3 regions of the Pseudomonas sp. PK-RTE-24 genome follow, and region 3 is predicted to be linked to each of the others. Evidence: predicted binding sites of a transcription regulator. Region 3 holds the regulator's gene; each other region holds the start of a gene.
What was found. The regulator sigma-54, encoded in region 3, starts transcription at its own class of promoters, with help from an activator protein. The targets are predictions, from matches to a motif close to ANTGGCATNNANNTTGCTNT.
Positions count from the first base shown of each region.

Region 1 (10,457 bases), 970 kb from region 3:
CGCGGCGAAGCCCACGTCAAGACCGGCACCCTGAACACCGTGCGCGCGATCGCTGGCTTCAGCCGTGACGTGAACGGCAATACCTGGGCGGTGGTAGCGATCCTCAACGACAAGGCCCCGTTCGGCGCCTCGTCGGTGCTCGATCAGGTGCTGCTGGATCTGTACAAACAGCCGAAACTGCCGCAGACCGCTTCGGTGCTGTAAGCGCAGCAGGTGCAATTGTGGGAGCGAGCCTGCTCGCGAAGGCGTCGGTTCAGTAAGCATGTTCAGTGACTGTCACACCGCTTTCGCGAGCAGGCTCGCTCCCACAGAAAATCAGCGCCAGGTCCCCTCTGCCCCACAGGGTCAGGTGTCAGGTTCGAATCAGCACATCTCCCGCTCAACCCGATCCCGGCCATTCTGCTTCGCTGCATAAACCCCTGAGTCAGCGCGCAGCAACAGCGCATCCGCGCCCTCCCCCGGGCGCCAGCTGGCGATGCCGAAACTCGCGGTGACCAAGCCGACCACATCCACCGGCGCGCTACGCAAACCTTCCCACAACTCCATCGCCAGCATGTAGGCGTGTTCACCGTCGATGTCCGGGCACAGCACCATGAATTCTTCGCCGCCCAAACGGCAGAATACGTCGGTGCGGCGCAAGCGATGGCCGATCCGTTCGCAAACTGCTTGCAGCACGCGGTCGCCGACAGCGTGGCCGAACTGATCGTTGATGCGTTTGAAGTGGTCGATGTCGAGCATGATCACCGACAACTCACCGCCGCCACGCTCGACCCGGGCCATTTCGGTGGTCAGGCGTTCCTGGAAATAGCGGCGGTTGTGTATGCCGGTCAGCGAATCGGTGATCGACAACGCGCGCAATTCTTCTTCCACGCGCTTGAGATCGGAGATATCCGAGATGTAGCCGTGCCACAGCACCCCGCCGCCCGGCAGTTCTTCAGGCGTCGCCTCGCCGCGCACCCAGCGCAGGCCGCGTTCAGGCAGTTGCACGCGGTATTCCTCGCGCCACGGGCTGAGGTTTTCCGCCGATTCGCGGATCGAGCTGCGCACGCGAATCGCATCCTGCGGGTGGATACGACTGAAGATCGCCTCGGAGTCGAGCAGCAGCACATCCGGCTCCAGCTCGTAGATTTCCCGGATGCCATCGCTGGCGTAGATCACGCTGAAGCGTCCGTCGAATTCCATCTTGAATTGGTAGATGCCACCGGGAACATGGGCGCTGAGCTTCTTCAGCAATGTGTCGCGTGCTGCCAGCACCTCGTGCACGCGTTTGCGTTCGGTGATGTCGATGCAGATCGCCAGATGACCGACCCACAGGCCTTGCTCGTCAAGCACCGGGGTGGCGAGCATGTTCACCGGCAGGTGACTGCCATCGCTGCGCACCAGTGTCCACTCGCGCGCTTCATGGCCGCCGACTTCGCCGCCCTCGACCAGCATCGCGTGGCAAGTCGGAATACTTTTGCCGTAGCGCGCACTCAACTCGGCCGAACGCGCCGCCAGTTCCCGTGGCAAATGCAGGTTCTCCAGGGTCATGCGCCCGACCACTTCGGCGCTGCTGTAGCCGAGCATTTGCTCGGCGCCGGGATTGAAAGTGTTGATCACCCCGCGCAGGTCGGTGGCAATGATCGCGACCTGAGTGGCGGCATTCAGCACGCCGCGCAACTGACCGTGGGTGCCGCGCAGTTCCTGCTCGCGCTCGTGCAATTCCTGGGTGCGCACCTCGACCAGCCGCACCGCGCGCTGGCGCTGGCTGACCAGCACGTAAAGCAAGGCGCTGAGCAATGCGCTGAGCAAGCCGCCAAGAATGATCACGCTGCCCACCGACGAATGGTTGGCCTGCATGAACGCCTCGCTCGGAAGGATATCGACCTGATAGTCGTGGTCGGCCATGCGCAGCAAGCGCGTCGCTGCCAGATCGCCGGGCACCGCCTCGTTGCTCGATTCGAACAGCGCCTCGTGCTGATCCTGGGTCGACAGGTCGAGAATGCGCACCGACAGGTAATCGTGCAGGGCATCGGGCAAACCATCGGCGAGCAACTGGCGCATGCTGATCACCGCCATCACATAGCCGAACGGCTGCGATTCTCCGGCGCGACTGACCGGCGCCAGTAGCAACACCCCACGCGCGTAGGACGGCTCAATCCCGACAAGATGCATCGGTTGCGACACCGCCATGCTGCCGAGCTGGTCGGCGCGTTGCAGGGTTTCGCGGCGCAAGGGTTGGGCGAGCAAGTCATAACCCAGTGGTGGCGCCAATCGGCTTTGGGTCTGGGTGTACAGCACCGGCACATATGCGTCACGCGCTGCCGCCAGTTGCAGCTCGCCATTGGCGTCGAGCTCGCGAATGGTGAAGTTGCTCAGGCCTTCGTCACGCACCTGCTGTTCGAACGCGGCGCGTTCGGCACCACTGACTCTCGGGGCATAGGTATAGGCTTGGGTGCGCAGCAATAAAGGGCGGGAGTAGCCGTCGAATTCGGCGCGGGACACCGACTCGGAGTTGGCGAAGAACCGGCGCAGACTATCGAGACGTTGCTCCTGGTCCTGAAAACGTTCGGCGATACGGCTGTAGCGTTCGTTGGCCAGCAGTTGAAAGCGCTGACGCGATTGTTGCTGAAACTGGTTGAAGGTGCCCCACGCGAGCAGCCCGGTGAGAATCCCGCCGGCAAGCAACACCAGCAAAGCGACCAGCCAGGCTGAGACGTCTTCACTGATGAAACCGAGGATTTTCGGGCGCACGGGGTGCAACGGCATAAGCACGACTCACTCCGCCAGATTCACGGGAAAACCCCATTGGCGGTGTGTGAGTTATAGCTATTAGCCACTAATTTAGCCAGCACCGCTGGATCCACCGAGCCGTTAAAAATCAAGGCTCTGTGGATCCAACCAGTGAAAGCGTCAACGAGCCGTGATTTTCCAGGCGCGGTGGATCTTGGTATTGCGGGCGAAATCCGGATCAATGGTCTGCGCACTGATTTCCTCGACCGCATAACGCTCGGCGAGGTTTTCCTCCAACTGGAACTTGCGGAAGTTGTTGGAGAAATACAGCACGCCACCCGGTGCCAGCCGCGCCATCGCCAAGTCGATCAACTGCACCTGATCGCGCTGTACGTCGAAGATGCCTTCCATGCGCTTGGAGTTGGAGAACGTCGGCGGGTCGATGAAGATCAGGTCGTATTCGTCACGGCTGCTTTCCAGCCACGCCATCACATCACCCTGCTCCAGACGATTCTTGTCCGAGAAGCCGTTCAGCGACAGGTTGCGTCGCGCCCAGTCCAGATAGGTTTTCGACAGGTCGACGCTGGTGGTGCTGCGCGCGCCGCCCTTGGCCGCGTGCACGCTGGCGGTCGCGGTGTAGCAAAACAGATTGAGGAAGCGTTTGCCGGCCGCCTCTTTCTGAATGCGCATGCGCATCGGCCGGTGATCGAGGAACAGGCCGGTGTCGAGGTAATCGGTGAGGTTGACCAGCAACTTCACGCCACCTTCATTGACCTCGACGAACTTGCCCTGGGCCGCCTGACGCTCGTACTGCTTGGTGCCGCTCTGCCGCTCGCGGCGCTTGACCACCACGCGGTTCTTGTCGACGTTCAACGCCTGCGGTATGGCCGCCAGCGCATCGAACATGCGCGCCGAGGCTTTTTCCGGGTCGATGGATTTCGGCGCGGCGTATTCCTGAACGTGCACCCAGTCGTGGTACAGGTCGATGGCCATTGCGTATTCCGGCATGTCGGCATCATAGACGCGGTAGCAATCGATACCTTCGCGCTTGACCCACTTGCCCATCGCCTTGAGATTTTTCTGCAAGCGATTGGCAAACATCTGCCCGCCTTCGCTCAGGCGCGGCTGTTCGATCACTGGCGCCGGGGCTGGCGTCGGCTTGATCGGGTTGCCGTTCTTGTTGAACTTGCGCTCTTGCGGCTCGTCCGGGGTCTGGTCGTAAGCCGCTTGCTCGCGCTCGGCCTGGCGCTGTTCCGGAGTGCGGCGTTCGCCAGTGACGAACTGATCGGGCAGAACCTTGATCAGCAGCAGCTTGCACGGCAGCGCGCCGTTCCAGAACGAATATTGTTTATGGCTGCGGATACCCATGCGTTTGCCTAGATCCGGGGCGCCGGTGAACACCGCCGCTTCCCAGTTCAGGCAGGCCTGACGCAGACGCTCGCCGAGATTCTGGTAGAGATACAGCAGGCTGGCTTCGTCACCGAGACGCTCGCCGTACGGCGGGTTGCAGATCACCAGACCTTTCTGGTTCTGGTCCGGGCGCGGCTCGAAGGTCGCCACTTCGCCCTGGTAGATCTTGATCCACTCGCTGAGGCCGGCACGTTCAACGTTGTTGCGGCCTGGCTGAATCAGTCGTGGATCGGCTTCGTAACCGCGAATCCACAGCGGCGGTTTGGCCAGACCGGCAGCGGCGCGCTCGACGGCTTCTTCGTGGAGTTTTTTCCACAGTGCCGGCACGTGACCGAGCCACGCGGTAAAGCCCCACTGCTCGCGACGCAGGTTCGGCGCCATGTCGGCAGCGATCATCCCCGCTTCGACGAGGAACGTACCGACACCGCACATCGGGTCAGCCAGTGCGCCACCTTCGGCGGCAATGCGCGGCCAGCCGGAACGAATGAGGATTGCCGCCGCGAGGTTTTCCTTCAGCGGCGCGGCGCCCTGCTGCAAGCGATAGCCGCGCTGGTGCAGGCTGTGGCCGGACAGGTCGAGGGACAGAATCGCTTCGCCGCGATCCAGTCGCAGGTGAATGCGCAGGTCCGGGTTGAGTTTGTCGATGGATGGACGATCGCCCTGTGGCGTGCGCAGTTTGTCGACGATGGCATCTTTGACTTTCAGCGCGCCGAAGTGGGTGTTGTCGATGCCCGAGCCGTGGCCGCTGAATTCGACGGCCAGGGTGCCGTCGCTGAGCATGTGATCCTGCCAGTCGATGTCGAGCACGCCGTGGTAGAGGTCTTCGGCGTCCTTCATCGGGAAACGCTTGAGCACCAGCAACACACGGTTGGCCAAACGCGACCAGAGGCACAGGCGATAAGCGGTTTCCATGGTCGCCATGCCACGCACGGCGGAGGTGTGCTCGCGCGCTTCTTCAAGGCCAAGCCCGACGGCTTCCTCGATGAGCAGGCCTTCAAGGCCTTTGGGGCAAGTGAGGAAGAGTTCGAAACGATCGGACATGGTAATTCCAGAGCCTTTGGCTAGTGGGCCGGCAACGCATTGCCGACCCGGTTTTCAATCAGGCGCTTTTCTGAAAGAGCGCCCGCGTGGCACGAAGGTGTGCCGTTCCATCCCCGCTGCTCGGGTTAAAAGAGCTTAGATGCCGGGACAGATAAAAAAGTTGGTGAAACAAAAAGACTGAAAGCGACCCTTCGTCGAATATTACCCAAGCGCAAACGTGGGTCATTCTCACTAAAGGATTAACCCCCTGAGCCAGCGGGGCGCCGATCATACCGGGGTTTGCGCAGTGAACGTTGAATAAATACGCGGTTACTTATCGCAATAGCATCCTTTACGTTACGTGCTTATGACAAAACGATCATTCCCTCGGTGTGACTCATTGGTTAGAACTGAACACAGGTTGACGTCGCAACGGCGTCAACACCTTGGCTCGCCACGCCGGCAGCGAGCCGCACGATGGCAGGTTTTTTCTGCCAGACCTCAATTGAGGTCAACGCGACACTACAGTCAACAAGTGAGGGAAACACCCTATGAGAAGACTTAAGCGTGATCCGTTGGAAAGAGCATTTTTGCGCGGATATCAATATGGCGTTGGTGGCAAATCCCGTGAGCTTTGCCCATTTACTCTACCGTCGGTACGTCAAGCCTGGATCAACGGCTGGCGAGAAGGACGCGGCGACAACTGGGACGGTATGACCGGCACTGCGGGAATCCACAGACTCAACGAACTTCACGCCGTCGGCTGACACAGGGCATTTATTCCGACACGACAATCTGAATTTGCATTGAATTAACCACGCACGTCCCTCCCGGACGGCGGGCTACGGCCCAGGGGCTCCTTCGAGGAGCCCTTTTTTATGCCTGCAAAAAGGGTTAACAGGGATCCACGTGGCGAGGGGATTTATCCCCGCTCGGCTGCGCAGCAGTCGCGAAGTCCGAACTTCAATCTACCTGGCATATCACTGTGGAAGGTTTGGGGCTGCTGAGCAGCCCAGCGGGGATAAATCCCCTCGCCACAAAGGCTCCCCAAGGCCTCGGCAATCCTCAGCGCAACGCGGCGATGGCGTCTACCGATTCACGAATCAGCGCCGGGCCTTTGTAGATGAAGCCCGAATAGATCTGCACCAGGCTCGCGCCAGCAATAATTTTCTCCGCCGCGTGTTTGCCCTCGGTAATCCCGCCCGCAGCAATGATCGGCAAACGCCCGGCCAATTCGCCCGCTAGCACCTTCACGGTATGGGTGCTCTTTTCACGCACCGGCGCACCCGACAGACCGCCCGCCTCGTCGCCATGCTCCATGCCTTCGACGCCGACACGGCTAAGAGTCGTATTGGTGGCGATCACCGCATCCATGCCGGTTTCGATCAACGCCTGGGCGACCTGCGCAGTTTCTTCGTCGGTCATGTCCGGCGCGATCTTGATCGCCAGCGGCACATGCTTGCCGTGACGCAGAGCCAGTTCGGCGCGGCGCGTGGCCAGGTCCGCGAGCAATTGTTTGAGCGAGTCGCCGAACTGCAGGCTGCGCAGGCCCGGGGTATTCGGCGAGCTGACGTTGACCGTGATGTAACTGGCGTGGGCGTAGACCTTGTCCAGGCAGATCAGGTAATCATCCACCGCGCGCTCGACCGGGGTATCGAAGTTCTTGCCGATGTTGATGCCCAGCACGCCTTTGTATTTCGCCGCAGCGACCCGCGCCAGCAGGTTATCCACGCCAAGGTTGTTGAAACCCATGCGGTTGATGATCGCCTCGGCTTCCGGCAGGCGGAAGATCCGTGGTTTCGGGTTACCCGGCTGCGGACGCGGGGTCACGGTACCGATTTCGACAAAGCCGAAACCCAGCTGCGCAAAGCCGTCGATGGCCGCGCCGTTCTTGTCCAGACCTGCCGCCAGCCCTACCGGGTTCGGGAACTCCAGGCCCATGACGGTCACCGGCATTTTCGCCGGAGCCTTGCACAGCAAGCCGTTGAGGCCCAAACGTCCACCCGCGCCGATCAGATCCAGCGACAGATCGTGGGAGGTTTCCGGGGAAAGTTTGAACAACAGCTGACGGGCCAGGGTGTACATGGGCGGCAATGACTCGGGCGGCGAAAAGAGGCGGCGATTATAGCCGGGCATCGTCCCCCGGCGCGAGGCGCCTGCGCGAATCAGGCGACTGGCATATGCCTTGCACCACCCCGCTCATCAGTCTGCCGACCAATGACGGCGCGCAGGCCAGGACAATGGCGTCGTCCCCGGGTTTTGCCTGCGCAGAATCCGGGACGACGTTTTTTTTGAGGTAGCGTATGAACGAAACGTCCTTGGGGCCTCTGGCCTGGGTCAATGGCAGCGATGCGCCGGAAAAGAGCGCGATCAATCTCGGATTCATGGCGCTGAGCGACTGCGCCTCGGTGGTGGTCGCCGCCACTCAGGGCTTCGCCCAACCCTACGGCCTGACCCTGAACCTCAAGCGTCAGGCGTCATGGGCCAACTTGCGCGACAAGCTGGTCAGCGGCGAACTGGATGCCGCGCACAGTCTGTACGGGCTGATTTATGCGGTGCACCTGGGCATCGGCGGTGTCGCCCCGACCGACATGGCGGTGCTGATGGGCCTGAACCAGAATGGCCAGAGCCTGAACCTGTCCCATGGCTTGCAACAGGATGGCGTGAACAGTCCTGAAGCGCTCGATCAGCATGTGCACCAAAGCCGCGCAAAACTGACCTTCGCCCAGACCTTCCCCACCGGCACCCATGCGATGTGGCTTTATTACTGGCTGGCGAGCCAGGGCATTCATCCGTTGCAGGACGTCGACAGCGTGGTGGTGCCGCCGCCGCAAATGGTTGCGCACCTGCAAGCCGGGCGCATCGACGGCTTTTGCGTCGGCGAACCGTGGGCGGCCAGCGCCGTGCAGCAGAATCTCGGTTTCACCCTGGCGACCAGCCAGAGCATCTGGCCCGACCACCCGGAAAAAGTCCTCGGCTGCACCCGCGAATTTGTCGAGCAATACCCCAACACCGCGCGGGCGCTGGTCATGGCCATTCTTGAGGCCAGCCGCTTCATCGAAGAAAGCCCGGAAAACCGCCGCAGTACCGCGCAATTGCTCAGCGCCACCGAATACCTCGACACCCCCGCCCCGTGCATCGAGCCGCGTTTCATGGGGGATTACGCCGATGGCCTCGGCAATCGCTGGCAGGACCCGCATGCGCTGCGTTTTCACGGCGGTGGCGAGGTCAATCTGCCGTACCTCTCCGACGGCATGTGGTTCATGACCCAGTTTCGTCGCTGGGGTCTGTTGCGCGAGGATCCGGATTATCTGGCCGTCGCCCGTCAGGTTCAGCGTCTGGATCTGTATCGCGAGGCCGCCAGCGCGGTCGGCGTTGCGACTTCGTACGCAGACCTGCGCAGCAGCCAGTTGCTCGACGGCAAGGTCTGGGACGGCAGCGACCCGGCGGGCTATGCGCGCAGTTTCAAACTGCACGCCCTGAACGACACCGCCCCCCTTCTCGCCCAGCGCTGACAGGAGACCGCGAACATGTTGCGCATTCTGCTGATCAACGACACCGCGAAAAAAGTCGGACGCCTGAAAGCGGCGCTGACCGAGGCCGGCTTCGAAGTGATCGACGAGTCCGGCCTGACCATCGACCTGCCGGCGCGCGTCGAAACGGTGCGCCCGGACGTGATCCTGATCGATACCGAGTCACCGAGCCGCGATGTCATGGAGCAAGTGGTACTGGTCAGCCGCGACCAGCCCCGGCCGATCGTGATGTTTACCGATGAACACGACCCGGGGGTGATGCGTCAGGCGATCAAGTCCGGGGTCAGTGCCTACATCGTCGAAGGCATTCACGCACAACGGTTGCAGCCGATTCTCGACGTGGCGATGGCGCGCTTCGAGAGTGACCAGGCCTTGCGCGCGCAATTGCAGGCCCGTGACCAGCAACTGGCCGAGCGCAAGCGCATTGAACTGGCCAAGGGTTTGCTGATGAAGATGAAGGACTGCAACGAGGAAGAGGCCTATACGCTGATGCGCCGCCAGGCGATGAGCCGCCAGCAGAAGCTGATTCAGGTGGCGGAGCAGATCATTGCCATGAGCGAGTTGCTGGGCTGAAGTTTTCGCTGCAAATCAAGAGCCCCTCACCCTAGCCCTCTCCCGGAGGGAGAGGGGACCGACCGCGTTGTCTGGCGCTGTCCGCCGACCTGAACGACCGAGTCGATTATGGATTCACTCGAAATCGTTCAGATCGGCAAATGATTCGGCCATCCCCCGCTCGGTTCCCTCTCCCGGAGGGAGAGGGGACCGACCGCGTTGTCTTGCGCTGTCCGCCGACCTGAACGACCGAGTCGATTATGGATTCACTCGAAATCGTTCAGATCGGCAAATGATTCGGACATCCCCCGCTCGGTTCCCTCTCCCTCTGGGAGAGGGCTAGGGTGAGGGGCTTTTGCTTTTCAGCTGTTGGCACAAATCTCGCTAAGTAAACCGCACAGGTAACCAACGGCGGTTGCCCCACCTACGACAAAGACGTCGCTCACCCCGTTCGCCCCTCGGCGAATCAGGTAGCGGCGTTTTTGCGTTTTGGCCCCACAGAACGGGGCCGGTGGTGCGGCCGTGAGGCGCTCCACCTGCTGTGCATGACTCCTTTCGAGACTCTTTTCAGCCGAGGTGCGCGATGAATTCAAGCTTCTGGAAATCCGGCCATACCCCGACCCTGTTCGCGGCCTTTCTGTATTTCGACCTGAGCTTCATGGTCTGGTACCTGCTCGGCCCGCTGGCGGTGCAGATTGCCGCCGACCTGCACCTGACCACCCAGCAACGCGGCCTTGTCGTCGCCACGCCGATTCTGGCCGGCGCGGTGTTGCGCTTCGCCATGGGCATGCTCGCTGATCGCTTGTCGCCGAAGACCGCCGGGCTGATCGGCCAGGTCATCGTCATCTGCGCGCTGTTCGGCGCCTGGAAACTGGGCATCCACAGTTATGAACAGGCGCTGATCCTCGGCCTGTTCCTCGGCATGGCCGGCGCGTCGTTTGCCGTGGCCCTGCCGCTGGCCTCGCAATGGTATCCGCCAGAGCACCAAGGCAAAGCCATGGGCATCGCCGGTGCGGGCAACTCCGGCACCGTGTTCGCCGCGCTGCTGGCGCCAGTGATTGCCGCCGCGTTCGGCTGGAGCAATGTCTTCGGGTTTGCCCTGATCCCGCTGGTCCTGACTTTGGTGCTGTTCGCCCTGTTGGCAAAAAACGCTCCCCAGCGGCCAAAGCCGAAAGCCATGGCCGACTACTTCAAGGCCCTCGGTGATCGCGACAGCTGGTGGTTCATGTT
Region 1 covers NZ_CM133224.1:5,412,330-5,422,786, forward strand. Annotated here, with positions in the region: gene dacB (D-alanyl-D-alanine carboxypeptidase/D-alanyl-D-alanine endopeptidase) at 1-204, shown strand, start outside; gene ACV8MC_RS24280 (sensor domain-containing diguanylate cyclase) at 364-2,748, opposite strand; gene rlmKL (bifunctional 23S rRNA (guanine(2069)-N(7))-methyltransferase RlmK/23S rRNA (guanine(2445)-N(2))-methyltransferase RlmL) at 2,893-5,163, opposite strand; gene rmf (ribosome modulation factor) at 5,694-5,909, shown strand; gene ACV8MC_RS24295 (quinone-dependent dihydroorotate dehydrogenase) at 6,208-7,227, opposite strand; gene ACV8MC_RS24300 (CmpA/NrtA family ABC transporter substrate-binding protein) at 7,446-8,657, shown strand; gene ACV8MC_RS24305 (ANTAR domain-containing response regulator) at 8,673-9,248, shown strand; gene ACV8MC_RS24310 (nitrate/nitrite transporter) at 9,811-10,457, shown strand, end outside.
Region 1: the regulator sigma-54 is predicted to act here: its motif matches at 7,315-7,334, upstream of ACV8MC_RS24300 (CmpA/NrtA family ABC transporter substrate-binding protein).

Region 2 (10,457 bases), 1.9 Mb from region 3:
CGTGCGTCAGGACGGCACCTCGGTGTCGACCGATACCGGCCCGGTGATCTGGGGCGGCGTCGGCTGCAATGGTCAGCACGCTTATCACCAGCTGCTGCATCAGGGCACCCAACTGATCCCGGCCGACTTCATCGTGCCGATCGTCAGCTTCAACCCGGTTTCCGATCATCACCAATGGCTGTACGCCAACTGCCTGTCGCAGAGCCAGGCGCTGATGCTCGGCAAGACCCTGCCGGAAGCCGAAGCCGAACTGCGCGACAAAGGCATGGGCGAAGACGACGTGCGCAAACTGGCGCCGCACAAGGTGATCCCGGGCAATCGTCCGAGCAACACCTTGGTAGTCGAACGCATCAGCCCGCGTCGCCTCGGCGCCCTGGTTGCGATGTATGAGCACAAAGTGTTCGTGCAAAGCGTGGTCTGGGGCATCAACGCCTTCGACCAGTGGGGTGTGGAACTGGGCAAGGAATTGGGCAAAGGCGTCTACAACCGCTTGGTCGGCAGCGACGAGACCGTGGCTGACGATGCCTCGACTCAAGGCCTGATCAACTACTTCCGTGGGCGTCATCGCGGCTGATAAAAGCCTTCGGGCACAACGCTGTTCCCCTGTGGGAGCGAGCCTTCTCGCGAAAGCGGTTCTTCATTCAACACCTTCGTTGACTGACATTCCGCCTTCGCGAGCAGGCTCGCTCCCACAGTTGTTTTGGCACATGACTTGAACCTGTGCAGCGCTCGGCGCATCTTTATTCGTGTCGCACCACAAGAATAAGGAACCGTCATGTTCGATATCAGCACGTTCCCCAAAGCCGATGCCGTGCGCCAGGCCGCTCAGTTGAGCCAGGACGAGTATCGGCGCCTGTACCGCGAATCGATTGAACACCCCAGTGCCTTCTGGGCCGAGCAGGCCACGCGTTTCCTCGATTGGAGCACGCCGTGGCAGACCGTTCAGCGCTATGACCTGAAAACCGGTGAAGCCGCCTGGTTTGCCGGCGGCAAGCTCAACGTCAGCTACAACTGCATCGACCGTCACCTCAAGCAACGCGGCGAGCAGACCGCCCTGCTCTGGGAAGGCGACGACCCAGCCGAGTCGGCGCAGATCACTTACAACAAACTCCATCACCACGTCTGCCGTCTGGCCAACGTGCTGAAAAGCCGTGGCGTAAAGAAAGGCGACCGGGTGTGCATCTACATGCCGATGATCCCCGAAGCCGCCTACGCCATGCTCGCCTGCGCGCGAATCGGCGCGATTCATTCGGTGGTGTTCGGCGGATTTTCCCCGGATTCCCTGCGTGATCGAATTCTCGACGCCGACTGCCGTACCGTGATCACCGCCGATGAGGGCGTACGTGGCGGCCGCTTCGTGCCACTGAAAAACAACGTCGACAAAGCCCTGCAAAGCTGCCCGAACGTCAGCACCGTGGTGGTCGTCGAGCGCACTCAGGGCCAAGTCGATTGGGTCGAAGGCCGTGACCTTTGGTATCACCAGGCCGTGCGCGAGGTCAGCGATGACTGCCCGCCGGAACCGATGGACGCCGAAGATCCGCTGTTCATCCTCTACACCTCCGGCAGCACCGGCAAACCCAAAGGCGTGCTGCACACTACCGGCGGCTATCTGCTGCAAGCGGCGATGACCTTCAAGTACGTGCTGGATTACCGCGACGGCGAAGTGTTCTGGTGCACCGCCGACGTCGGCTGGGTCACCGGCCACAGTTACATCGTCTACGGGCCGCTGGCCAACGGTGCGACCACACTGATGTTCGAAGGCGTGCCGAGCTACCCGAGCAGTTCGCGCTTCTGGCAGGTCATCGACAAGCACAAGGTCAACATTTTCTACACCGCACCCACCGCCCTGCGCGCGCTGATGCGCGAAGGCGCCGGACCATTGAAGGAAACTTCGCGCGCCAGCCTCAGATTGCTCGGCAGCGTCGGTGAGCCGATCAACCCGGAAGCGTGGGAATGGTATTTCAATGCCGTCGGTGAACAGCGCTGCCCGATCGTCGACACCTGGTGGCAGACCGAAACCGGCGGCATCATGCTCAGCCCGCTGGTCAGCGCCCAACGGATCAAACCCGGCTGCGCGACGCAACCGATGTTCGGCGTGCAACCGGTATTGCTTGACGAAGCCGGCAAGGAAATCAAAGGCGCCGGCAGCGGCGTGCTGGCGATCAAGTCGAGCTGGCCGGCGCAGATTCGCAGCGTCTACGGCGATCCGCAGCGGATGATCGACACCTACTTCAAACCCTACCCCGGCTATTACTTCACTGGCGACGGCGCCCGCCGCGACGAGGACGGCGATTACTGGATCACCGGACGCATCGACGACGTGATCAACGTTTCCGGCCACCGCATCGGCACCGCCGAAGTGGAAAGCGCCCTGGTGCTGCACGACAGCATCGCCGAAGCCGCCGTGGTCGGTTATCCCCACGACGTCAAAGGCCAGGGCATCTACGCATTCGTGACGCCAATGAACGGCACCGAGGCCAACGAAGAGCTGAAGAAAGACCTGCTGGCGCATGTCAGCAAGGAAATCGGCAGCTTCGCCAAACCGGACCTGATCCAGTGGGCGCCGGCATTGCCCAAGACCCGTTCGGGCAAGATCATGCGGCGGATTTTGCGCAAGATTGCCTGCAATGAGCTCGACAGTCTGGGCGATACTTCGACTCTGGCTGATCCAAGTGTGGTGCAGGACCTCGTTGATAAACGGCTCAATACTTGAGAGCTGCAAGTTTCTAGCTACAAGCTGCAAGCTAAAGCGGTCCGCGCAGCTTTTCGCTTTTAGCTTGCAGCTAGAAACTTGCCGCTTGTAGCTCCCCGACTGCTAAGCTTCGCGTTTTTTCAGCAAGGCGCCCGCATGTCTTCCTTGAATCAGGCGCTGCGCGCCGCCCTCGATCAACGCCAGGACCTGCTCGCTGCGCTGCACAGCCAGGGCACCGATTGCTATCGGCTGTTCCACGGCAGCCAGGAAGGCGCCGGCGGCCTGACCATCGACCGCTACGGCCCGCAACTGCTGGTACAGAGTTTTCACCAGACGCTCGAACGTGACGACCTGCTGCAACTGCACGCCATGGTCAACCAGACCCTGGGCTTCGACAGCCTGCTGGTCTACAACGACCGCTCTCGGGGCAATTCGCGGATCGATCGCGAGGACAGTGTCTATAAAGCCGATGACGCTGCACTGGCCGATATGGTCGGGCATGAATGGGGCCTGAACTACCGCGTGCGCGGGCGTCATGCCGGGCAGGATCCGCTGCTGTTCCTCGACCTGCGCAACACCCGTGGCTGGGTCAAGGATCATGCGCAAGGCAAAAGCGTGCTCAACCTGTTCGCTTACACCTGTGGCGTTGGTCTCAGTGCTGCGGCAGGCGGTGCGCGCGAGGTGTGCAACCTGGACTTTGCCGAAGGCAATCTGGCGGTCGGTCGCGAGAATGGATTGCTCAACCCGCAACTGCCGGAGATGCAATTCATTCAGTCCGATTACTTTCCGGCGATCCGCCAGCTCGCCGGCCTGCCGATCAGCCAGCGGCGCGGGCAGAAGCTGCCGAGCTATCAGCGCCTCGAACAGCGCCAATACGATCTGGTCCTGCTCGACCCGCCGGCGTGGGCCAAAAGTGCGTTCGGCACCGTCGATCTGCTGCGCGATTATCAGAGCCTGCTCAAACCCGCGCTGCTGACCACCGCCGACAATGGCGTACTGATCTGCTGCAACAACCTGGCGAAAGTCAGCATGGACGACTGGCGCGAACAAGTGCTGCGCTGCGCCGAAAAGGCCGGCCGCCCGGTGCGCGAATGGAGCGTGATGACCCCGGGTGCGGACTTCCCCTCGCGGGACCAGCAGCCACCGTTGAAGACACTGATTTTGCAGCTCTAATCCCTCAAGCATGAGCGATTACATTCCCCTGTGGGAGCGAGCCTGCTCGCGAAAGCGCAGTGTCAGTCGACTTGTTTTTCACTGAACCACCGCATTCGCGAGCAGGCTCACTCCTACAATGGGTATCTGTTCCTACAGAAATTTCTGAACAATCCTGTCCCACATCAAGCACTTCGGAACCAGAATCGCGTGCCATACTCCAAGGCACTCCGATTCAGACAGATGAAGCCGCACATGCCCAAAGGATTGATTCGCGCGATTGGCGCACTGCTGACAGCCCTGGCCCTCTACAGCCTGCTGGGGTTTCTGATCCTGCCGGGCATTGCCTTGCGCGTGGCCAACCAGCAACTGGCGAACTACGCGACGGTGCCGGCGCATCTGCAGCGCATCGAACTCAACCCGTTCAGCCTTGAGGTCACCCTGTGGGGTTTGATCATCGGCGAACCGGGCAAGGAGCAGGTCGGCTTCGATCGCCTCTATGCCAACCTGCAAATCGACAGCCTGTGGACCAAAGCGCTGCATCTGTCCGACATCGAACTGGACAAACCCAAAAGCGAAATCCTCTTCGCCAAGGACGGCAAGCTCAACCTGCTGGGCCTGTTCAACGTGCCGCCGAGCGAGCCGACACCCGCCGATCCCGACGCCAAGCCATTCCCGCTGCGTATCGACAACATCAAACTGGCCGGCGGCGTGGTGCATTTCGAGGATATGCGGCCCAGCGAGCCGATCGAATTTCTTTACGACGACCTCAGTTTCGAGCTGAAAAACCTCAGCACTTTGCCCGAAGACAGCGCCGACATGACCCTCGTCGCCATCGGCCCCGCTGGCGGGAGGATCGACTGGACCGGCAATTTCAGCCTGATCCCGTTCACCTCCGAAGGCACCCTGAAAGTCACCGATGGCCAGATGAAATCCTTCTGGCCCTACGTGCGCGACGCCGTGCCGCTAGTGCTGGAAAACGGCGTGGTCAGCCTCAGCACCGAGTACAAACTCAACCTGTCGAAACAGACCGAACTGCTGCTGAACAACGTCGCGGTGAGCATTGCGCCGTTCGCCATCAAGGCTCCGGACGGACGTCCGCTGGCCAGGCTCGAACGCCTCGACGTCAGCGAAACCTCGCTGGACCTGGCCAAGCAGCAAGTGGTGGTCGGCAAGATCCGCAGCAACAAACTGGAAACCTGGGCGGCGCTGGAAGCCGACGGCCAGTTGGATTGGCAGAAGCTGTTCGCCAGCCAACCGTCGAAACCGGCTGCCAAAGCCGCTGCCGAACCGGCGGATACACCGGCCGCCGCCGACTCGCCGAAACCTGAGCCAAGCGCGCCGAGCAAGCCATGGCAGGTGCTGGTCAAGGATGTGCAACTGCGCAACTACACGGTCCATCTCGCCGACCGCTCGGCGCAACCGGCAGTAGCGCTGGACATCACCCCGCTGAACGTCGATCTGCAGGATTTCGACAGCCTCAACGGCTCGCCTTTCAAGCTCAAGCTCGACAGCGGCCTGGGCAAGCAAGGCAAGATCAGCGCCGACGGCACGGTCAATCTGGCCCCGGTCAACGCGCAGCTCAACGTGAAAACCCAGGACGTCGACCTGCGTGTCGCGCAGTCCTATATCAACCCGTTCATTCGCCTGGAACTGCGCAGCGGCATGCTCGGCAGTGACCTCAAGGTCAACCTGAAAAGCACCGAACCACTGGCCCTCAGCGTCACCGGCCGCGCGCAGATCGATCAACTGCACACCCTCGATACGCTCAAGACCCGCGATTTTCTCAAATGGCAGCAAGTAGTGGTCGACGGCATCAACTATCAGCACGGCGACAGCCTGTCGATCGACAAGGTCAACCTGTTGCAGCCCTATGTACGCTTCATGATCAACGACGATCGCACCACCAACGTCGACGACCTGCTGATCCCGCAACCGGCCGACAGCGGAGCAAAAAGCACCGCAGCCAAACCGGCAGGAAAGGACAAACCGCTGGGTATTCACATCGGCGCGATTGCGATCAACGACGGCTCGGCCAACTTCGCCGACTTCAGCCTGACGCCGAATTTCGCCACCGCCGTGCAGCAGCTCAACGGTCAGATCGGCACCATTGACAGTCGTCAGGCGAAGCCGGCCAGCGTCGATATCAAAGGCAAGGTCGACCGCTATGCGCCGGTCACCATCAAGGGGGCGGTCAATCCGTTCGACCCGATGGCCAGCCTCGACATCGCCACCAGCTTCAAGCGCGTCGAACTGACGACCCTGACGCCCTACTCCGGCAAATTCGCCGGCTACCGCATCCGCAAGGGCCGGCTCAACCTCGATCTGCACTACCTGATCACCAAAGGCCAGCTGAAAGCCGAGAACAAAGTCGTCGTCGAGCAGCTGCAACTGGGCGAGAAGGTCGACAGCCCTGATGCAGTGAGTCTGCCGCTGAAACTGGCGATCGCCCTGCTCAAGGACGTCGACGGCAAGATCTCCATCGAATTGCCGGTGACCGGCGATCTGAATAATCCGCAGTTCAGCGTGATGCCGATCGTCTGGCAGACCCTGCGCAATCTGATCGTCAAAGCGGCCGCCGCACCGTTCAAGATGATCGGCGGGCTGGTCAGTGGCGGCGGCTCCGAAGACCTCGGCACGGTGTCCTTCGCGCCGGGCTCCAGCGATCTGAGCAAAGACGCCGAAGCGGCGCTGGTGAAACTGTCGCAGGCACTCAAGGAACGTCCGGCGCTGCGCCTGGAAATCGAAGGCACGGCCGCGAAGAGCAGCGATGGGCCACTGCTCGCCGAACAACGCCTGGAACGCGAATATCAGTACAACTACTACAAGATGCTCCAGCGCCGTGGCGACAAAGTTCCGGCCCAGGCCTCGCTGCTGCAAGTGCCCGAAAGCGAGAAAGGCGCGTTGCTCGAAGGCATCTACCGCACCCGCCTGAAAACCCAGCCACCGGCAGAATGGAAAGACCTGGGCAAGGAAGAACGCACGGCGAAAATGCGCCAGGGCGTGATCGCGTTCTGGAGTGGCAGCGAGGTGCTGTTGCGCCAGTTGGGCCAGGATCGCGCCAGCACCATCAAGGATTACCTGGTCGACAAGGGCAAGCTCGAGGATGACCGCGTGTATTTCATCGACGCCAACCTCGGCGAGGCCGAAAGCGATGGCCGCGTGGTCACGCAAATGCACCTGGATGCAGAATGACCGCGCGTAACTGGTTGATGGCGCTCGCTCTGACGTGCGCCGCCGGCCATGCGTCGGCTTCGGATACATTGCGCTGCGGCAGCCAATTGATCAGCCTCGGCGACCGCGCTAGCGAGGTGCTGCAAAAATGCGGCGAGCCGGTCAGCCGCGATGTGCTCGGCTACAAGCGCAGTGCCAATCGCCGCGAAGAGTTTCAGGTCGAGGAATGGACCTACGGACCAAACAACGGCATGTACCAGTACCTGCGCTTTGAAGGTAATCGCTTGAGGCAGATCAACAGCAAACGCGGTAACTAAGCCGAACGAAATTCACCCTGTGGGAGCGAGCCTGCTCGCGAATACGGTCTGTCTACTGACGAACTTGTCGGCTGACACTACGCATTCGCGAGCAGGCTCGCTCCCACATTGGTATTGCCCAAAATAGAACAGGCCCCGACACAAGTGCCGGGGCCTGTAATGGTCACATCCGTGTGACCGTTCGCATGAACTCTAAAGTTGCGGCAGACGTATTGCTCGGCCCGTCTGTCGCGTCTTCTCCCGGTTCAGGCGAGAAGTCTTGCCTTACTCGGCTTTCAGGCCGTCAGCGGAGACCGCTTTAACGCCTTTGATTTTCTTGGCGATGCCTACGGCGACTTCTTTCTGCGACTCGGTTACCGCAGTGGTCGACGACAGGGAAACTACACCCTTGTTGGTTTCGACTTTGATATCAGTGCCTGGAATGCCTTTTTCGGTGACCAGATCAGCTTTGACCTTGGTGGTGATCCAGGTATCGGAAGTCTCTTCTTTAGCCTTGGTCATTTCACCGGCAGCCAGAACCATTGGCGACTGGGTAGCCTGAGCGGACTGGGCGAAAGCGCCACCAGCCATGGTCAGGGTCAGAGCGGTAGCAGCGGCAGTGATAGCGAACTTCTTCATACGAGTAACTCCTGTTTTTACTGGAAGTCTGCTGTAACGCTTGTCAGCAGGGTTACCGGAGATATTGCGAACGCTGTGCCAACTTTTTCAGTCGCATAAAATCCTTGTAAAACAATTAGTTATGATAAACGCCAATTTTCATTTTCATGCAAAATGCATGACTCAACGCAATTTCGCATGCAAGTTGCGGTTTTTCGGAAAGTTCATAAGCTGCTGAAATTATTGGAGCTTTTGTAGACAGGTGACCATACGAAAATGCCCCGCAGTGCGGGGCATTCGCTTTGTACTCAGTTAAACGCCAGGGCAACTGGTCGTCGTGTATTCCTTGGAACCGGAGAAGCCGCAAGACCAACCTGCGGTCGCACTACGAGTCAAGGTGATCGTCTGGCCAAGAACCGGAGCCGGAGCATTAAGCAACTTGCAAGTAATCGTCCCGGTACCGTCAGCCACTTTGCCACTCACACCCATTGTGCAGTTTTGAGTGGCACCTACGTTTGCGTTGACGTTAGCCAAAGTTGGATCACCAGATCCCGCGTTGATCACGTCTTCGAAATTGACTTTGAGGGCGGAAACTTCGGCAATACCCGCCGTCACCTTCGACCGCGCCTGATACTTCGAATACTGCGGCAGGGCGATAGTCGCCAGAATGCCGATGATCGCCACAACGATCAGCAGCTCGATCAATGTAAAGCCTTGTTGTTTTTTCATAGACACGCTCCATGCATGAGTCGAAATCTCATGATCTGAACAAGGCCCAGCACAGCCCATGCCAACGCCCATTTGCCCCCGTCTGCTGGGCGCGCTCATTCCCCAACGCCGTTTCCTACAACCCGCAACCGCACTATCTGACACTTTTTGTCACCTGCACCGGCCGTGTTTGGCGCTGTCACTTGACTAGGCTATAAGTCATGAACGGCAAGCGTGCGGAATCCCCATGAATGACATCGCTCTGAGCGGTCTGGCCAAGCAATTGGTCCAGGCCGAACTGCTCACGGAAACAAGCGCCCGGCAATCCTGGGCGCAGGCCCAGCGCAATCGCGTGTCGCTGGTCAATTACCTGGTGCACAACAAACTGGTCAACAGCCGGCAAATTGCCGAGATCGCCTCGGAACATTTCGGCATGGCCCTGCTCGATCTACATTGCCTCGACAAAGAGACTCAGCCCAAGGGCCTGGTCAGTGAGAAACTGGTTCGCCAGCACTGCGCCCTGCCCCTCTGGCGGCGCGGCAACAAATTGTTCGTGGGCCTTTCCGACCCAAGCAATCAGCAGGCGATCAGCGACATCCAGTTCAGCACCGGCCTGAGCACAGAAGCGATTCTGGTGGAGGACGACAAGCTCAGCGACGCCATCGACAAGTTCTTCGACAGCCATGCCTCGGGCCTGGAGGAAATGGCCGATGTCGATCTCGACGGCCTCGACGTCGAGTCCATTGATGACAACAAACAGGACGTGATTGGCGGCCTAGATGCCGACGACGCCCCGGTCGTACGTTTTGTGCACAAGATGCTGCTCGATGCGATCAAAAGCGGCTCTTCCGACCTGCATTTCGAACCCTACGAAAAAAACTATCGGGTGCGCATGCGCACCGACGGCATGCTGCGCGAGGTGGCCAAGCCGCCGATCCAGTTGGCCGGGCGCATTGCCGCGCGCTTGAAGGTAATGGCCAGTCTGGATATCTCGGAACGGCGCAAACCTCAGGACGGCCGCATCAAAATGCGCCTGTCGAAAAGCAAATCCATCGATTTCCGCGTCAACACCCTGCCGACTCTGTGGGGCGAAAAAGTAGTGATCCGGATTCTCGACCCGTCCAGTGCACAAATGGGCATCGACGCACTGGGTTACGAAGCCGAACAAAAAGCCTTGTACCTCGCCGCGCTGAAACAGCCGCAAGGGATGATTCTGGTCACCGGCCCCACCGGCTCCGGTAAAACCGTGTCGCTGTACACCGGGCTGAACATCCTCAACACCGTCGACATCAATATTTCCACCGCCGAAGACCCGGTGGAAATCAACATGGAAGGCATCAATCAGGTCAACGTCAATCCCCGCCAAGGGCTGGACTTTGCCCAAGCGCTGCGCTCGTTTCTGCGTCAGGACCCGGACGTGATCATGGTCGGCGAGATCCGCGATCTGGAAACCGCCGAGATCGCAATCAAGGCTGCGCAGACCGGCCACCTGGTGCTGTCGACCCTGCACACCAATAGCGCAGCGGAAACCCTGACACGCCTGCACAACATGGGCATTCCCGGTTTCAACATCGCCACCTCGGTCAGCCTGATCATCGCCCAGCGTCTGGCGCGCAAGTTGTGCGCACACTGCAAGCGGCCGCTGGAGATCCCGCACGAAACCTTGCTCAAGGAAGGCTTCCCCGAGGAACGCATCGGCCATTTCACGATCTACGAGCCGGTCGGTTGCGATCACTGCAATGGCGGTTACAAAGGACGCGTGGGGATTTATGAAGTGGTAAAGAACACACCGGACCTGCAACGGTTGATCATGGCCG
Region 2 covers NZ_CM133224.1:2,423,874-2,434,330, reverse strand. Annotated here, with positions in the region: gene pgi (glucose-6-phosphate isomerase) at 1-574, shown strand, start outside; gene acs (acetate--CoA ligase) at 776-2,713, shown strand; gene ACV8MC_RS10910 (class I SAM-dependent rRNA methyltransferase) at 2,849-3,865, shown strand; gene ACV8MC_RS10905 (DUF748 domain-containing protein) at 4,088-7,039, shown strand; gene ACV8MC_RS10900 (DUF2845 domain-containing protein) at 7,036-7,335, shown strand; gene ACV8MC_RS10895 (BON domain-containing protein) at 7,600-7,953, opposite strand; gene ACV8MC_RS10890 (pilin) at 8,245-8,661, opposite strand; gene pilB (type IV-A pilus assembly ATPase PilB) at 8,888-10,457, shown strand, end outside.
Region 2: the regulator sigma-54 is predicted to act here: its motif matches at 8,708-8,727, upstream of ACV8MC_RS10890 (pilin).

Region 3 (10,457 bases):
GAGGCAAACACCACGGTCTTGGTGGTGGCACGACTGATCCCCTCGGAAGTGGGTTCACAGTCATAGCCTTGGAATACGGCGATCCAGGTCACCACAAAGGCGAAAACGACACTTTTGATCACGCCATTGAGCACATCACTGGTGAAGTTGACGCTGTTCTGCATGTTCGCCCAGTACGAGCCTTCATAAACGCCCAGCCAGTCGACTGCGACCCACGAACCGCCCCAGATGCCGACGACGCTGAAGATCATCGCCAGCACCGGCAGGGAAATGAAGCCGGCCCACAGGCGCGGGGCAATGATGTACTTGAGCGGATCGACACCGATCATTTCCAGGCTGGACAGCTGCTCGGTGGATTTCATGTTGCCGATCTCGGCGGTCAACGCCGAACCGGCCCGGCCGGCAAACAGCAACGCCGTGACCACCGGCCCCAGTTCACGCAGCAGTGTCAGGGCGACCATCTGCCCCACCGCCTGCTCTGAACCATAGCTGGAAAGAATGCTGAAGCCCTGCAACGCCAGGACCATGCCGATGAAAATGCCGGAGACCACGATGATCACCAGCGACATGACGCCGACCGAATGCAGTTGCTTGACCAACAGGCCGAACCCACCGCTGATACCGCCACGGCCCAGCAGGGCGTGAAACAGGAACAGGGTCGCCCGACCAAACACCGCGACCGCGTCGATCGCCGATTCGCCGAACCGACGCACGCGTTCCATCAATGAAATTCTGCGCATCAACGCTTCCCCAGAAGATCTGCGCGGTAATCCGTCGCTGGAAAGTGATACGGCACCGGGCCATCGGGATCACCGGTCATGAACTGACGGATACGCGGGTCATCCGAATTCATCAGCTCATCCGGCGTGCCCTGCCCCAGCACCTGACCATCGCCCACGACATAGATGTAGTCGGCAATGCTCGCCGTTTCCGCCAGGTCGTGCGAGACCACGATGCTGGTGATTCCCAGTGCATCGTTGAGCAGGCGGATCAGGCGCACCAGCACGCCCATGGCGATCGGGTCCTGGCCCACGAAGGGCTCGTCGTACATGAGAATTTGCGGATCGAGGGCAATCGCCCGGGCCAGCGCCACGCGGCGCTTCATGCCGCCGGACAGTTCGTCCGGCATCAGGTCGATGGCGCCACGCAGCCCCACGGCCTGCAATTTCAGCAGGACGATGTCGCGAATCATGTCTTCCGGCAGTTGCGTGTGCACCCGCAGCGGAAAGGCCACGTTCTCGAACACATCGAGGTCGGTGAACAGCGCACCGCTCTGAAACAGCACGCCCATGTGCTTGCGCGCATCGAACAGATCACTGCGCGACAGCGTCGGCAGGTTCTGCCCGTTGACCCAGACTTCGCCGCCGGACGGCCGCAACTGCGCGCCCATCAGGCGCAGCAGCGTAGTCTTGCCGCAGCCGGAAGGCCCCATGATGCCGGTGACCTTGCCGCGCGGGATGCGGATATCGACGTTATTGAAAATGCTCCGCGCACCGCGCTTGAAGGAGACTCCCTTCAGCTCGACCGCGTAGGCGTTATCGGCACTCATCTAAACTCCTTGCGATGCAGCCTCTCACTGGGATGCCAGACTTTCCTCGGAAACACCTGCATCCCGGGCAGGCCGAACTGGCGGCGAACTATATCACTCCAAAGGCTGAGCGCCCAAGCGAGAACCCGGCCAAGATCGCCGACCGAAGAGGGCCTGAGCGAGTTTCAGAGGGTTTTGGTAACCAGTAATGACAAAGCACGTCGAACTTGCGTGAGGCTTTGCCACATAACCGCTATAATCGCCGCCTTTTCATCGGCCCATACGATTCTGACATGAGCAAAACCCGCGACCTGATTCAATCGGCACAACGCACCATCCGCCTCGAAGTGGAAGCCGTCCAAGGCTTGATGGCCCATATCGACGCCGATTTCGTACGCGCTTGCGAGATGATTCTGGCCAGCAAGGGCCGTGTGGTCGTGGTCGGCATGGGCAAATCCGGGCACGTCGGCAACAAGATCGCCGCCACCCTGGCCAGCACCGGTACTCCTGCGTTTTTCGTGCATCCGGCCGAAGCCAGCCACGGCGACATGGGCATGATCACCCGCGACGATGTGATTCTGGCCCTGTCGAACTCCGGCTCGACCAACGAAATCGTAACGCTGCTGCCATTGATCAAACGCCTGGGTATCCAGCTGATCAGCGTCACCGGCAATCCACAGTCGCCATTGGCGAAGGCTGCCGAGGTCAATCTCAATGTGCATGTCGAGCACGAAGCCTGCCCGCTGAATCTGGCACCGACCTCTTCGACCACGGCCGCACTGGTCATGGGCGATGCCCTGGCCGTGGCGCTGCTGGAAGCTCGTGGTTTCACCGCTGAAGATTTCGCGTTCTCGCATCCTGGCGGTGCCCTTGGCCGTCGCCTGCTGCTGAAAGTCGAAAACGTCATGCACGCCGGACAGGAGCTGCCGCAGGTACAACGCGGTACCCTGCTCAAGGACGCGCTGATGGAAATGACCCGCAAGGGTCTGGGCATGACCGCTATTATTGAGGCCGATGGCAAGCTCGCCGGGATCTTCACCGACGGTGATTTGCGCCGCACGCTGGATCGCGCCATCGACATCCGCAGCGCCACCATCGACCAGGTGATGACTGCACACGGCAAGACCGCCCGGCCCGACATGCTCGCCGCCGAAGCCCTGAAAATCATGGAAGACCATCGAATCAACGCCCTGGTAGTCGTCGACGAGGAGGATCGCCCGATCGGCGCCTTCAACCTCTCCGATCTGCTGCGCGCAGGAGTCATGTAATGAGCAACGATCTGCTGCAACGCGGCAAAGCGATCAAACTGGCAGTGTTCGACGTCGACGGTGTGCTCACCGACGGGCGCCTGTACTTCCTCGAAGACGGCAGCGAGTTCAAGACCTTCAACACGCTCGACGGCCAGGGCATCAAGATGCTGATGAATGCCGGCGTGCAGACGGCGATCATCAGTGGTCGCAAGACCCCGGTGGTCGAGCGCCGCGCGAAAAACCTCGGCATCCCGCATCTGTTTCAGGGGCGCGAGGACAAACTGGTGGTACTCGACGGTCTGCTCGCGCAACTGGGCCTAAGCTATGAAGAAGTCGCCTATCTCGGTGACGATCTGCCAGACTTGCCGGTGATCCGCCGTGTAGGGCTGGGCATGGCGGTGGCCAACGCTGCCGATTTCGTCCGCGAACACGCCCACGGCGTTACCCGCGCCCGTGGCGGCGAAGGTGCCGCCCGCGAATTCTGCGAATTGATCCTGCGCGCCCAGGGCCGCCTCGAAGCGGCCAACGCCGCGTACCTGTGAGCCTGACCATGTTTAGCAAAAAGTTTCGCAATTTCCTGCTGTTCGGCTGCATCGCGGCGATTTTCGCTGCGGTCGGCTACTGGAACATCAGCCCGGAGCGCTTCCTCGACAAGCCGCCGGTCTCGGCCGCCGAGAATCCGATCGACTGGTACGCGACCAACACGCATACCATTCAATACCTGCCCGACGGCAAGGTGCAGTACGAGATGACCTCCGACAAGGCCGAGCACGTCAAGGCCACCGATGTCACTCTGGTAACCAAGCCTGATTTGAACATGTACCGCGGCACCGACTTCCCGTGGCACGTGACCAGCGAGCGCGGCGAAGTGAATTCGGGCGGCACCGAAGTTGAATTGATCGATTCGGTACGCGTACAGCGCACCGATGAGAAACAGCGCGGCACCCTGATCACCAGCACCCGCATGACCGTGTTCCCGCAGCAAGAATATGCGCAGACCGCGCAACCCGTTAGAATCGAGGGCGCTGGCGGCGTATCGACTGGCGTCGGAATGAAAGCGTACCTGAAGGACAGCAGGATACACCTGCAATCGAACGTAAGAGGACAGTATGAGGCTCGTTAAAACCCTCCCTATTTTGCTCAGTCTGGGCGCAGCACTGGGAAGCGCGAGCGCCTGGTCCCTGCCGAACGATCAGCAGCAGCCTATCCGCATTCAGGCCGACGACGCCCAACTGGACGACAAGAATGGCATCGCCACCTATAAAGGTGACGTGATCATTACCCAAGGCTCGATGATCGTTAAAGGCAACACCGTGACCATGACGCGCGCGCCCAATGGCGACATCGACGTGGTGACCTCGGTAGGCAACCTGGCTTACTTCGAGCAGTTGCAGACCCAGGGCGACGCCAACCCGGTCAAGGGCTACGGCGTGACGATTCAATACCACGCCCAGCAGAACCGGGTGGTGCTGATCGACAAGGCCAAGGTTATCGACAAGGATAACAACGTCACCCAGGGCGAAAAAATCGTCTACGACACCGTGAAGAAACTGGCCAGCGCCGGTCGCGCCACGGGCAGCAAGGTCACCGAATCGCGTCCGCGCATCGACATGGTGATCCAGCCGAAGAAGAAAACCGAAGAGAAATCCCAGTAATGGCAACTCTGAAAGCTCAGCATCTGGCCAAGGCCTATAAAAGCCGCCAGGTCGTGCGTGACGTCAGCCTGTCGATCGACAGCGGGCAGATCGTCGGCTTGCTCGGCCCGAACGGCGCCGGCAAGACTACGTGCTTCTACATGATCGTTGGCCTGGTGCAGGCAGATCAGGGCCGTGTGCTGATCGATGATCTGGACGTCAGCCACCAGCCGATGCACGGCCGCGCCAAGGCCGGTATCGGCTATCTGCCGCAAGAAGCGTCGATCTTCCGCAAACTGTCGGTCGCCGACAACATCATGGCGATCCTCGAGACCCGTCCGGAGCTGGACAAGGCCGGTCGTCGCAAGGAGCTGGAAAGCCTGCTGCAGGAATTCCACATCAGCCACATCCGCGACAACCTCGGCATGAGCCTGTCCGGCGGTGAGCGTCGCCGGGTGGAAATCGCTCGCGCCCTGGCCACTGCACCCAAGTTCATCCTGCTCGACGAACCGTTCGCCGGTGTCGACCCGATCTCGGTCGGCGACATCAAGCAGATCATCCATCACCTCAAGGCCAAGGGCATCGGTGTGCTGATCACCGACCACAACGTGCGTGAGACGCTGGATATCTGCGAAACCGCTTACATCGTCAACGACGGTCAACTGATCGCTGAAGGCGATGCCGAGACCATCCTGGCCAACGATCTGGTCAAGGAAGTGTATCTGGGTCACGAGTTCCGCCTGTAAGCGCGACAGCGCTGTATCGATTCAAGGCGCATTTATCCGCTTTAATTGTTACAGCGCTCTAGGCAAACACTTCAGTTTCAGGCATATAATTTGCTTAAGTTTGGCGCTTCGGCGCCCTGTAGTGGATGGCGCAAAGCGCCGGCGAATAAGGTGTTAAGCCCCTGCCATGAAACCATCGCTAGTCTTGAGAATGGGCCAGCAGCTGACGATGACACCGCAGCTGCAACAGGCCATCCGCCTGCTCCAATTGTCGACCCTGGACCTGCAACAGGAGATCCAGGAGGCTCTGGAATCCAATCCGATGCTCGAGCGCCAGGAAGAAGGCGACGACTTCGACAATGCCGATCCGCTGGCCGACAACGCCGAACAGAAGCCCGCCGAAATCCAGGAACCCTCCTACCAGGAAACCGCCCCGACGGTGGATAACCTCGAGGATGGCGATTGGAACGAGCGTATCCCCAACGAACTGCCAGTGGATACTGCCTGGGAAGACGTCTACCAGACCAGCGCCAGCAGCCTGCCGAGCAGCGATGACGATGAGTGGGATTTCACCACCCGCACGTCGGCCGGCGAGAGCCTGCAAAGCCATCTGCTCTGGCAACTGAACCTGGCACCGATGTCCGACACCGATCGCCTGATCGCCGTGACTCTGATCGACTGCATCAACAATCAGGGCTATCTGGACGAAACACTCGAAGAGATTCTTGAAGCGTTCGACCCGGAACTGGACATCGAGCTCGACGAAATCGAAGCTGTCCTGCATCGCATCCAGCAATTCGAGCCCGCCGGTATCGGCGCACGCAACCTCAGCGAATGCCTGCTGCTGCAATTGCGCCAGCTGCCCGCGAAGACGCCGTGGCTGACCGAGGCCAAGCGTCTGGTCGCCGATTACATCGACCTGCTCGGCAGCCGCGATTACAGCCAGTTGATGCGCCGGATGAAGCTCAAGGAAGACGAGCTGCGCCAGGTCATCGAACTGGTGCAGAGCCTCAATCCGCGTCCCGGCTCACAGATCGAGTCGACCGAAGCCGAATACGTCATTCCCGACGTGATCGTGCGCAAGGACAACGAGCGCTGGCTGGTCGAGCTGAACCAGGAATCGGTGCCTCGCCTGCGCGTCAACGCCCAGTACGCCGGTTTTGTGAAGCGTGCCGACACCAGCGCCGACAACACTTTCATGCGCAACCAGTTGCAGGAGGCCCGCTGGTTCATCAAGAGCCTGCAGAGCCGCAACGAAACCCTGATGAAAGTGGCCACGCAGATCGTCGAACATCAGCGCGGCTTCCTCGAGTACGGCGACGAAGCAATGAAGCCGTTGGTATTGCATGACATCGCCGAAGCGGTCGGCATGCACGAATCGACGATTTCCCGGGTGACCACACAAAAATTCATGCATACCCCGCGCGGTATTTATGAGCTGAAATACTTTTTCTCCAGCCACGTCAGCACCTCCGAAGGCGGCGAATGCTCGTCCACGGCGATCCGCGCGATCATCAAGAAACTGGTCGCTGCGGAAAATCAGAAAAAGCCGTTGAGTGACAGCAAGATCGCTGGTTTACTGGAGGCACAAGGCATTCAGGTGGCTCGCCGCACCGTCGCCAAGTACCGCGAATCCCTCGGAATCGCGCCTTCGAGCGAACGCAAGCGGTTGATGTAAGCCACGTTACAGCGTTCCAGTGGCAGGCTTTTCGGCCTGCCGCTTTATGCACTGGCAACGAAGGAGAAGCTGTATGCAAGTCAACATCAGTGGACACCAACTGGAAGTGACCCAACCTCTGCGTTCCTACATCGAGGAAAAACTCCAGCGACTGGAGCGACATTTCGACAAGATCACCAACGTGCAGGTCACGATGTGCGTCGAAAAGCTGAAACAGAAGATCGAAGCCACCTTGCATATCCCCGGCAGTGAAGTGGTCGCAAACGCAGAAGATACCGACATGTACGCTGCGATCGACTCACTTACCGACAAGCTGGATCGCCAACTCAAAAAGCATAAGGAAAAGACCCAGAGCCTCCTCCAGGGCGCGACCGGTCGTTAACACCCCTATCCATGATCCGACTTGAAACCATCCTGACCCCCGGCCGTTCCCAAGTGAACGCGCCGGGCGGCAGCAAGAAAAAAGCCCTCGAACAGATTGCCAACCTGATCCACCGCGAAGTGCCGGATCTGGCGATGCAGGATGTCTTCGAGGCGCTGATCGCCCGTGAAAAACTCGGCTCCACCGGTTTTGGCAACGGCATCGCCATTCCCCACTGCCGCCTCAAGGGCTGCGCGGGGCCAGTGAGCGCCCTGCTGCACCTCGAAGCCCCGATCGATTTCGACGCCATCGACGGCGCTCCGGTGGACCTGTTGTTCGTACTGCTGGTCCCGGAAGCCGCAACCGACGCGCATCTGGAGTTGTTGCGCCAGATCGCCAGCATGCTCGACCGCAAGGAAGTGCGCGACAAATTGCGCAGCGCTCCGAGCAATGAAGCCTTGTACCAGGTCGTACTGGACGAGCAGAACGGGCACTAATCATGCGTTTGATCATTGTCAGTGGCCGTTCGGGCTCGGGTAAAAGTACCGCCCTGAATGTCCTTGAGGACAACGGCTACTACTGCATCGACAATCTGCCGGCCGGTTTGCTGCCGGAACTGGCCGAGCGAGCGCTGATTCACACAGAACTGGCGCAGCCGCTGGTCGCCGTGTCGATCGATGCGCGCAACCTGCCCAGCCATCTGTCACGTTTCCCTGAGTTGCTCGAAGACGTGCGTGCCAAGCATATCAAGTGCGATGTGCTGTACCTGGACGCCGATGAAGAAACCCTGCTCAAGCGTTTTTCCGAGACCCGTCGTCGTCACCCGCTGAGCAACGCCAATCGCTCACTGGCCGAGGCGATTCACGACGAAACCGCCCTGCTCGGTCCGATCGCCGATCTGGCCGACCTGAAGATCAACACCACCAGTCTGAATCTGTATCAACTGCGCGACACCATCAAGTTGCGCCTGTTGAATCAACCGGAGCCCGGTACGGCGTTTCTGGTCGAGTCGTTCGGCTTCAAGCGCGGCATGCCGGTCGACGCCGACCTGGTGTTCGACGTGCGCTGCCTGCCCAATCCGTACTGGAAACCGGAGCTGCGCGCTCAGTCGGGCCTTGATGCACCGGTGGCCGAGTACCTGGCGCAGCAGCCGGATGTCGAAGAAATGTATCAGGACATCTACGCCTACCTGAACAAGTGGCTGCCACGCTTCGCCGCCAGCAACCGCGCCTACGTCACCATTGCCATTGGCTGCACCGGCGGGCATCACCGCTCCGTCTACCTGACCGAACGACTGGGTCAGGCCCTGCAGAAAACCCTGAAGAACGTCCAGGTTCGCCACCGCGACCTCACCTAAAGGATTTACACCGCGATGCCTGCTCGTGAAATCGAAATCATCAATAAGCTGGGCCTGCATGCCCGGGCATCGGCCAAATTTGTCGGCGTGGCGGGTCAGTATCCAGACTGCACGATCCGAGTGGGACGCACACCTGAAACGACTGTCGACGGCAAGAGCATCATGGCAATGATGATGCTCGCGGCGGGTAAAGGCACCAAGATCCATTTGAGCACCGAAGGCGAACAGGCTCAGGAAGCCATGGACGCATTGGTCGATCTGATCGAAAGGTATTTCGACGAAGGTGAATAATCCTCGAGGCGGGGACACTGTTCCTCGCCTCCATTCACCCCAACGCCGTATCCATCACCATCATCAGACAAAACCCGATCAGAAGGCCCAGACTGGCCAGCTTGTCATGCCCATGACGGCGCGATTCCGGGATCACTTCGTGGGTCACCACCAGCAACATCGCCCCCGCCGCCAGTGCCAGCCCCAACGGCAACAGCACCTGAGCCAGACTCACGAGCCACGCACACAGCAGCGCAAATATCGGTTCGACCAGCCCCGACGCCGCGCCGATCAGAAACGCCCTGACCCGCGACATTCCCGCCCCGGCCAGCACCAGAGCAATCACCAGTCCTTCCGGCACATCCTGCAACGCAATGCCCATCGCCAGACTGTCGGCGTCCGCCATCCCGCCTCCGGCAGATACGCCAACCGCCATGCCTTCCGGAATGTTGTGCGCGATGATGGCGAACACGAACAGCCAGATTCGCGGTGGAATTACCGGATGCTCCAGCGTGCCGACGAGCATTTCCGGCGAGGCACCGCAAATGCGCCGATCCACCAGATACAGACCGAACGCACCGAGCAGGATGCCGAAGCAGATCAGGCCACTGGCGGCCCACGGCGTCAGGCCAAGGCTCTCAGCTGCAGCTATGCCCGGCACGATCAACGAAAACGCCGTCGCCGCCAGCATCACCCCGGCACCAAATCCCAGCAAGGTGTCGCTGAGTGCCTGCGGCATGCGGCGGATCACCAGCACCGGCACCGCGCCAAGCGCCGTGCCCAAGGCGCAGATGGCACCGCCCTGCAAGGCACGTAACAGCCTCGGTTCCAGATTCAGCCATTGCAAAGCGTGGGCGACCAGTAAAGTCATACCCGCCAACAGCAAAAGCGAACCCACCGCGTAACGAAACATGCGCCCACTGCCAATCGCCAGTGTTTCCGTGCCCATAGTCAGCCCTGATTGTTTTTATTGAAGGCTTAAACCAGTGCGGCCTGATAGCGCGCAGCAACTTCCGGCCAGTTGATCACGTTGTAGAACGCGTTGATGTATTCCGGGCGACGGTTCTGGTAACGCAGGTAGTAAGCGTGCTCCCAGACATCGAGGCCAAGGATCGGGGTGTTGCCGTTCATCAACGGGCTGTCCTGGTTGCCGCTGCTTTCCACGACCAGTTTTTTCTCCGGTGTCACGCTCAGCCACGCCCAGCCGCTGCCAAAACGGGTCAGCGCGGCTTTGGTGAACGCTTCCCTGAAACTGTCGAGTCCGCCCAGTTGCTCGTCGATGGCCTTGGCCAGCGCGCCGCTGGGCTTGCCGCCACCGTTGGGCACCATCACTTCCCAGAACAGCGAATGGTTGGCGTGGCCGCCGCCCTGATTGATCACCGCCGCGCGAAGTTTTTCCGGCAGTTGCTGCACGCTGGCGACGAGTTTTTCCACCGGCCACTCGGCGAACTCGGTGCCTTCCACGGCGGCGTTGAGGTTGTTGATGTAGGTCTGGTGATGCTTGGTGTAATGGATTTCCATGGTCTGCGCATCGATGTGCGGCTCGAGGGCATCGTAGGCGTAAGGCAAGGCAGGCAAGGTAAAAGCCATTTCAATGGACTCCATACTGATGAGAAGTTGAGGCGCGGCGGGCATTGCCGGTGTCCGGATGCAG
Region 3 covers NZ_CM133224.1:531,633-542,089, forward strand. Annotated here, with positions in the region: gene mlaE (lipid asymmetry maintenance ABC transporter permease subunit MlaE) at 1-740, opposite strand, end outside; gene ACV8MC_RS02420 (ATP-binding cassette domain-containing protein) at 740-1,549, opposite strand; gene ACV8MC_RS02425 (KpsF/GutQ family sugar-phosphate isomerase) at 1,822-2,796, shown strand; gene ACV8MC_RS02430 (KdsC family phosphatase) at 2,796-3,320, shown strand; gene lptC (LPS export ABC transporter periplasmic protein LptC) at 3,329-3,901, shown strand; gene lptA (lipopolysaccharide transport periplasmic protein LptA) at 3,888-4,433, shown strand; gene lptB (LPS export ABC transporter ATP-binding protein) at 4,433-5,158, shown strand; gene ACV8MC_RS02450 (RNA polymerase factor sigma-54) at 5,325-6,815, shown strand; gene hpf (ribosome hibernation-promoting factor, HPF/YfiA family) at 6,889-7,197, shown strand; gene ptsN (PTS IIA-like nitrogen regulatory protein PtsN) at 7,209-7,673, shown strand; gene rapZ (RNase adapter RapZ) at 7,676-8,533, shown strand; gene ACV8MC_RS02470 (HPr family phosphocarrier protein) at 8,549-8,824, shown strand; gene ACV8MC_RS02475 (ZIP family metal transporter) at 8,859-9,752, opposite strand; gene ACV8MC_RS02480 (superoxide dismutase) at 9,782-10,393, opposite strand; gene ACV8MC_RS02485 (hypothetical protein) at 10,395-10,457, opposite strand, start outside.